Regions from separate parts of the Pseudomonas sp. 31-12 genome, predicted to be linked through region 1. Evidence: predicted binding sites of a transcription regulator. Region 1 holds the regulator's gene; the other holds the start of a gene.
What was found. The regulator FliA, encoded in region 1, starts transcription of late flagellar genes. The targets are predictions, from matches to a motif close to CTAAAGTTTNNNNNNNNNNNGCCGNTAA.

Region 1 (4,007 bases):
GATGATTTGCATCTGCCGCGTCGTCATCAGTTGGTCAGTCGCGCCGTAAGCGTGCAAATGCAGGAAGAACCCAGCGAAGAAGCCATGGCTGACATGTTCGCTGATATTTACCACAGCCCGACCAGGCAGGTTGGCTGAGGTACTAATGAACAGTTTTTGTACCTACATCGATGGTCTGCCATGCATTGTTCAGTTGATGAACGCGCAGCCAGTAATGTGGCCTCCGTCTATGCAAGACAAGGTAAAGAAATAACATGGGCAGCATGCATCCCGTACAGGTGATCGCGGTGACCGGCGGCAAAGGTGGCGTCGGGAAGACTAACGTGTCAGTGAACTTGTCCCTGGCTCTAGCTGAGCTCGGCCGGCGCGTCATGCTGCTGGACGCCGATCTGGGGCTGGCGAACGTCGACGTCCTGCTAGGGCTGACACCCAAACGTACCCTGGCCGACGTGATCGAAGGCCGCTGTGAGCTGCGCGACGTTCTGTTGCAAGGCCCCGGCGGTATCCGCATCGTCCCGGCCGCGTCCGGCACACAGAGCATGGTTCATTTGAGCCCGGCCCAACACGCCGGCCTGATCCAGGCCTTCAGCGATATCGGCGACAACCTCGACGTCTTGGTGATCGACACCGCTGCGGGTATTGGTGACTCGGTAGTCAGTTTCGTTCGCGCAGCGCAGGAAGTCTTGCTGGTGGTCTGCGACGAGCCGACCTCGATCACGGATGCCTACGCGCTGATCAAACTGCTGAACCGCGATTACGGCATGAACCGTTTCCGCGTCCTGGCCAATATGGCCCAGAGCCCGCAGGAAGGTCGCAACCTGTTCGCCAAGTTGACCAAGGTCACGGACCGCTTCCTCGACGTCGCCCTACAATACGTTGGCGCGGTGCCTTACGACGAAAGCGTGCGCAAGGCTGTGCAGAAGCAGCGCGCCGTCTACGAAGCCTTCCCGCGTTCCAAGTGCGCCCTGGCGTTCAAGGCAATCGCGCAGAAGGTCGACACCTGGCCGTTACCTGCCAACCCGCGTGGGCACCTGGAGTTTTTCGTCGAGCGCCTCGTGCAACAGACCGCAGGACCCGTCCTATGACAGCCAGTGGCTACAACCTCTACAAGAAGTCGGCACGTGACGCGCAGTACGAGCTGATCGAGCGTTACGCGCCACTGGTCAAACGCATTGCTTACCACTTGCTGGCCCGTCTGCCGGCCAGTGTTCAGGTTGAAGACCTGATCCAGGCCGGGATGATCGGCCTGCTTGAAGTATCGACCAAATATGACGCCAGCAAAGGCGCGAGTTTCGAGACGTACGCGGGCATTCGAATCCGTGGCGCGATGCTCGATGAAGTACGCAAGGGGGACTGGGCGCCACGTTCGGTCCACCGCAATACCCGGATGGTCAGCGACGCAATTCGCTCGATTGAAGCTAAAACCGGTCGTGACGCTAAAGATCATGAGGTTGCGGCCGAACTCCAATTGAGTCTCGATGATTATTACGGGATTTTGAACGACACCCTGGGCAGCCGGTTATTCAGTTTCGACGATCTGTTGCAGGACGGCGAACACGAAGGGCTGCACGAGGATGGCGCGAGTGCACATCTGGAGCCGTCACGCGATCTGGAAGATGAACGCTTCCAGGCAGCGCTGGCGGACGCGATTGCCAATTTGCCGGAGCGTGAGCGACTGGTGTTGGCGCTGTACTACGACGAAGAGCTGAACCTCAAGGAAATCGGTGAGGTCCTGGGGGTCAGCGAATCGCGGGTCAGCCAGTTACATAGCCAGTGCGCGGCCCGTTTGCGGGGGCGTTTGGGGGAGTGGCGAGCGCGCTGAAGGCAGTGTGGGGACACTGCGAACGAGACCGGTGGAGTGTTGAACTGCATCGGTCGCGATCTGTTGTGCTCCAGACAGTCATCGAGTGCATTGCCGGATTGATTGAAATGGCGTGTCCAGGTGCTGGGCGCGTTTAAGACTGCTTGGAGGTCGAATTGGACAAGAACATGAAAATCCTCATCGTTGATGACTTCTCAACGATGCGGCGGATCATAAAAAACCTGTTGCGTGACCTTGGGTTCACCAACACGGTCGAGGCTGACGATGGCATCACTGCGATCCCGGTCCTCAACAGCGGCAGCATCGACTTTCTGGTAACGGACTGGAACATGCCTGGCATGACCGGCATCGATCTGCTGCGCCACGTGCGCGCGGATGAAAAGCTCAAGCACCTGCCAGTGCTGATGGTCACCGCTGAAGCCAAGCGCGAGCAGATCATCGAAGCGGCCCAGGCCGGTGTTAACGGCTATGTGGTCAAACCCTTCACGGCCCAGGCGTTGAAAGACAAAATCGAAAAGATTTTCGAACGCATCGGTTGAGCACTGCGTCACCGGGGGAGCTATGGACAATAACGAATCTTCACAGGGCGATTTTGAATCGACCCTGAAAAAACACGCGGTCGAATTGGTCAACAGCCTTGAAAAGGGCAGGTTCGGCGACGCGGTGCAACTGATCCATGAGCTCAATCAGACCCGTGACCGCGGCCTGTATCAGGAAGTGGGCAAGCTCACTCGCGAGCTGCATAGCGCGATCGTCAATTTCCAGATTGACCCGAACATGCCGCAAGCCGAGGAAGTGTCGCAGATCACGGACGCCACCGAGCGCCTGGGGTATGTGGTCAAGCTGACCGAGGCCGCCGCCAACCGCACCATGGACCTGGTGGAAAACGCCACGCCGCTGATCAACAGCCTGAGCGAAGAAGCCCAGTCGTTGAGCACGGATTGGGGTCGGTTCATGCGTCGCGAAGTCGGGGCTGAAGAGTTCCGCGAGCTGGCCCGGCGGGTCGACGGTTTCCTGACGCGCAGCAGCGAGGACAATCGCACGGTGTCGAGCAACCTTAACGACATTCTGCTGGCCCAGGATTACCAGGACCTCACCGGTCAAGTGATCAAGCGCGTGACCCAGTTGGTCACCGAAGTTGAAAGCAACCTGCTCAAACTCGTGCTCATGGCCAGTCAGGTAGACCGCTTTGCGGGTATCGAACATGACCGTGATGCGATGCTCGCTGAAAAAGATCCGCAAAAACATCTCTCTCAGGGTGAAGGTCCGCAGATTCATGCCGATAAAAGAGAAGACGTTGTGTCCGGTCAGGACGATGTGGACGATTTGTTATCCAGCCTAGGATTTTAGAGTTTTAGCATTTTAGGTTTTTTAGGTTTTTAGACCTCAGGAGCACCCCCTTAATGAGCTTCGGCGCCGATGAAGAGATCCTTCAGGATTTCCTGGTTGAGGCCGGCGAGATTCTAGAGCAACTGTCCGAACAGCTGGTCGAGCTGGAAAGCCGACCGGATGATGCGGATTTGCTCAATGCAATTTTTCGCGGTTTTCACACTGTAAAAGGGGGCGCCGGCTTCCTCCAGCTCAACGAGCTGGTGGAGTGCTGTCACATCGCCGAGAACGTGTTCGACATCCTGCGCAAGGGTGAACGTCGCGTCGACTCGGAACTGATGGACGTGGTTCTCGAAGCGCTGGACGCGGTGAACAGCATGTTCACCGAAGTGCGCGAACGCAGCCCTATCACGGCTGCCACGCCTGAATTGCTCGCGGCACTGGCCCGTCTGGCCGAGCCGCAAACGGCTGATGAAGCCGCACCGGTGGCTGAAGTGGTCGAAGCACCGGCCGCTGAAGAATCGGGCGACATCACCGATAACGAATTCGAGCAACTGCTGGACTCGCTGAACGCCGTCAAGGCTCAAGCCGAAGCACCGGCAGCTGCTCCAGTGGCTGCTGCGGATTCCGCGGCCAGCGACGAAATCACCGATGCCGAGTTCGAGTCGTTGCTCGATCAATTGCACGGCAAAGGCCAGTTCGCTGTCGACGCAGTGGCAGCGCCCGCTGCACCGGCTGCCCCGAAAGCGGCAGGCGACAGCTCCGACATCACCGACGACGAATTCGAAGCATTGCTCGACCAGTTGCACGGCAAGGGCAACTTTGCGGTAGAGGCGCTGGAATCGGCCATTGCCGC
Region 2 (4,007 bases), 3.3 Mb from region 1:
TGCGTGCGGTGCGCCAGGTTGCGCACCTCGTCTGCCACCACGGCAAAACCACGTCCGGCTTCACCGGCGCGCGCTGCTTCAATGGCCGCGTTGAGCGCCAGCAGGTTGGTTTGCTGGGAGATGCTGGTGATCACTTCGAGAATCTGCCCGATGTTCACGGTTTTGCTGTTCAGCGATTCGATGTTGGTACTCGAAGCGCTGAGCATGCTCGACAGCTGATTCATCGCTTTGATGCTGCGATCCACCACTTGTTGTCCATCTTCGGCCAGGCTGCGGGCATCGCTGGCCTGACTGGACGCCTGGGCGGCGTTGCGGGCGATTTCCTGAGCGGCTGCGCCGAGCTGGTTGATCGCCGCGGCCACGCTGCTGGTGCGCGAGGCTTGCTGGTCGGAGTTGAACATCGACGAGTTCGACGCGGCGACCACACGCAGGGCCACTTCGTTGACCTGGCCGGTGGCCGAGGACACTTCACGGATCGAACCGTGAATGCGTTCCACAAAACGGTTGAACGCGGTGCCGAGAACGCCGAATTCATCGTTGTTGACGATGGTCAGGCGTTTGGTCAGGTCGCCTTCGCCGTCGGCGATGTCTTCCATGGCGCGGGTCATGACGTGCAGCGGCCGGATCAGGATGCGGATCAGCATGCCCAGCAACGCGATGATGATCGCTACGGCAATGATGGTCGCAACGACCGCCGAAGCGCGGAATTCACTGAGCATCGAGAAGGCTTTGTCTTTATCGACCGACAGGCCGATGTACCAGTTGACCGATGGCAGGCCTTTGATCGGCGTGAACGTGACGATGCGGGTCTTGCCGTCGACCTCCACTTCAGTGAAGTCGCTGCTGATGCGCGGGGTGTTTTTCGGGTACGCCTCGCTCAGGGACTTCATCACCAGGGCTTTGTCCGGGTGCACCAGGATCTTGCCGTCGGCGCTGACCAGGAAGGCATAGCCCATGCCGTCAAAGTCACGTGCGCTGAGGGTATCGATCAGGGTTTGCAGGCTCAAGTCGCCGCCCACCACGCCCACGCTTTGCCCGGCCTTTTTCGAGGCGGTGGCGATGGAGATGATGGTCTGGCCAGTGGCCGCATCGATGTAAGGTTCGGTCAGGGTTGCCGTGCTGCTGCTTTCGGCGCCTTTGTACCAAGGGCGTACCCGTGGGTCGAAGCCGGCAGGCATTTTCGCGTCTGGGCGAATCGTGAAGCTGCCGGTGGCATCGCCCAGGTAGGACGCCATGAAGGTCGACGTCAGGGCTTTCTGCTCAAGCAGGCTGGCGACGTTGGCCTGTTCAGGATTGACCGCGATGTTTTGAGCGAGGTTATCGATCAGCAGGATACGACCGGCCAGCCAGGTCTGGATGTTGCTGGCGGTGACGTCTCCCATCTCATTAAGGTAATTGTCCAGGTCTTCGCGAATGGCGTTGCGCTGCAGATAGTCGTTGTACAGTGTGAACGAGGCGAAGGCGGCAATGACGATGAGGGCGGCGGCAAGCAAAATTTTATGGCTGAAGCGCAGGTTTTTGTTCATGGCTTGGGGTTCCGCTAAGGTCTTAATGTCCTGAGCGTGCTTTTATAAAGGCACGCTAAATGGGCAATGTTGAAAAAAAGCTGATATTTCCATCCTCTCCTTAGGGAATTACCGACGCTATTTTCGGATTGGTCTCACAACTATTTGTATCGGCCGTGCAGGATCAAAGATTAACCATGGGTGACAAAATGCCTGACTCATTGCAACTCGTTATCGGCGCCGACCTGACCGGCCAGCCAATCTCTCAGGCCATGCGCCTGGCGAACCGTCACGGTCTGGTGGCGGGCGCTACCGGGACCGGTAAAACCGTCACGTTGCAGCGTCTGGCCGAAGCCTTCAGCGATGCTGGCGTCGCGGTGTTCGCCGCAGACATAAAGGGTGACCTGTGTGGCCTGGGTGCCGCCGGCAACCCGCAAGGCAAAATCGCCGAGCGGATTGCCGGGATGCCGTGGCTGAACCACAAACCGGCGGCCTATCCGGTCACCCTGTGGGACATTCACGGTCAGTCCGGTCATCCGTTGCGCACCACCTTGAGCGAAATGGGGCCGCTGCTGATCGGCAGCCTGCTGGAGCTGACCGACAGTCAGCAGTCGGCGCTGTATGCCGCATTCAAGGTGGCGGACCGCGAAGGGCTGTTGTTGCTGGACCTCAAGGATTTGAAGGCGCTGCTCAATCACCTGCGCGACAACCCCGAATTGCTGGGGGACGACGCGGCGCTGATGACCACCGGTTCCAGTCAGGCGCTGTTGCGGCGTCTGGCGACTTTGGAACAACAAGGCGCCGAGGCGTTGTTCGGCGAACCGGCGCTGCAACTCGAAGACATTCTGCAACCGACGGCCGATGGCCGTGGGCGCATCCACTTGCTGGACGCCAGTCGTCTGGTCCACGAAGCGCCGAAGGTGTATGCGACGTTCCTGCTGTGGTTGCTGGCCGAGTTGTTCGAGCAACTGCCGGAGCGGGGCGATTCGGACAAACCGCTGCTGGCGCTGTTTTTCGACGAAGCGCATTTGTTGTTCGCCGACACGCCCAAGGCGTTGCAGGATCGCCTGGAGCAGGTGGTGCGGCTGATTCGTTCCAAAGGCGTGGGCGTGTATTTCGTCACGCAATCACCGGGCGACTTGCCAGACGATGTACTGGCTCAGTTGGGCCTGCGCATCCAGCATGGTTTGCGCGCCTTCACCGCCAAGGAACAGAAATCCTTGCGTGCGGTGGCAGAGGGTTTCCGGCCGAACCCGGCGTTTGATGCCTTGTCGGTGCTGACCGAGCTGGGGATCGGCGAGGCGCTGGTCGGCACTTTGCAGGACAAAGGCACGCCGGAGATGGTCCAGCGCGTATTGGTCGCCCCGCCGCAATCGCGGATCGGGCCGCTGACCGAAACCGAACGCACGATGCTGATCGCCGGGTCGCCGTTCAAGGGACGGTATGACAAGCCGGTTGATCGGGAATCGGCGTATGAAATATTGATGGGGCGCAAAGGGTTGGCGCCGGAGCCCGACGCCGTTCCGGGTAAACCGGCCGCCGAAGAGCCAAGCTTTACCGACAAGGCCGGGGAATTCCTCGGTACAGCGGCGGGGCAGGCGCTGAAATCGGCGATGCGCCAGGCGGCCAATCAACTGGGCCGACAGCTGGTACGCGGCCTGATGGGCTCGCTGCTCGGCGGCAGCAAACGCCGATAGTCAGCGGGCACGGTCCAAATGTGGGAGCGGGCTTGCTCGCGAAGGCGGTGTTTCAGTCGACATCAACTGTGACTGACACACCGCTTTCGCGAGCAAGCCCGCTCCCACAGGTTTTTTGTCATTCCTTGGGTTTGGCGTGCGCCGCAAGCCGCTCCAGCGCTGCTCGCAGATTCGGATCGCTGATGCCATCGGCCGTGGCCTGAATGGTCGCGCCGGCATCCGTCGACAAACTGATGGTATGGCCCGCTGCCCCTTGCTGAACAGTAGGCGGCTGCACTTTGAACAGAATCCGCGTCAGGCTGGCGAATTCGTCGAACATCTGTAACTGGCGTTGCAGACGCTTTTGCTGATAACGCAGGCGGGTGGCCCAATGACCGTCGGTGACGATCAGCAATAAACTGCCTTCGCGCCACGAGGCCACATGGCAATGCTCGCGCGCGGCAGGCTGTAACTGGCTTTCCAGCAGGCGTTGTAAATGACCCAGGCGTTGAGCATGGCCAAAAATGGCTTTCAGCGGTTTGGCTTCGCGAAGCAGAACGGCGGGTGCTCTGGCCGTGAGAGGGCGAAATGCCATGATCAGACACCTGAAGTAACAGAGCCGCCATGGTAGCAGAAAGCACCACCGGCACCCGACCCATTGCTTTGCGAGCGCTTTACCCATTAAATCAACAAGTAACTTCTGCCGCGAATGGCTTGAAGTTCAGTAAAAAGCCCTTATTTTAAGTGAGCCCCGTTATAGCGCAGTGCATGCATCGTGGAACAACGCCACTTTCCTCACCATCGTTTCCGGGTAGAATGCTCGTTC

Region 2: a site for FliA is predicted at 1,673-1,700, ahead of DJ564_RS25660 (methyl-accepting chemotaxis protein). Genes of this name have one in related genera too.

What each region holds. Positions count from the first base shown of each region.
Region 1 is NZ_CP029482.1:2,009,755-2,013,761, forward strand. Features, by position in the region: gene flhF (flagellar biosynthesis protein FlhF) at 1-138, shown strand, start outside; gene fleN (flagellar synthesis regulator FleN) at 255-1,085, shown strand; gene fliA (RNA polymerase sigma factor FliA) at 1,082-1,822, shown strand; gene DJ564_RS09300 (chemotaxis response regulator CheY) at 1,990-2,361, shown strand; gene DJ564_RS09305 (protein phosphatase CheZ) at 2,384-3,172, shown strand; gene DJ564_RS09310 (chemotaxis protein CheA) at 3,226-4,007, shown strand, end outside.
Region 2 is NZ_CP029482.1:5,422,878-5,426,884, reverse strand. Features, by position in the region: gene DJ564_RS25660 (methyl-accepting chemotaxis protein) at 1-1,526, opposite strand, end outside; gene DJ564_RS25655 (helicase HerA-like domain-containing protein) at 1,715-3,202, shown strand; gene DJ564_RS25645 (DUF721 domain-containing protein) at 3,321-3,776, opposite strand.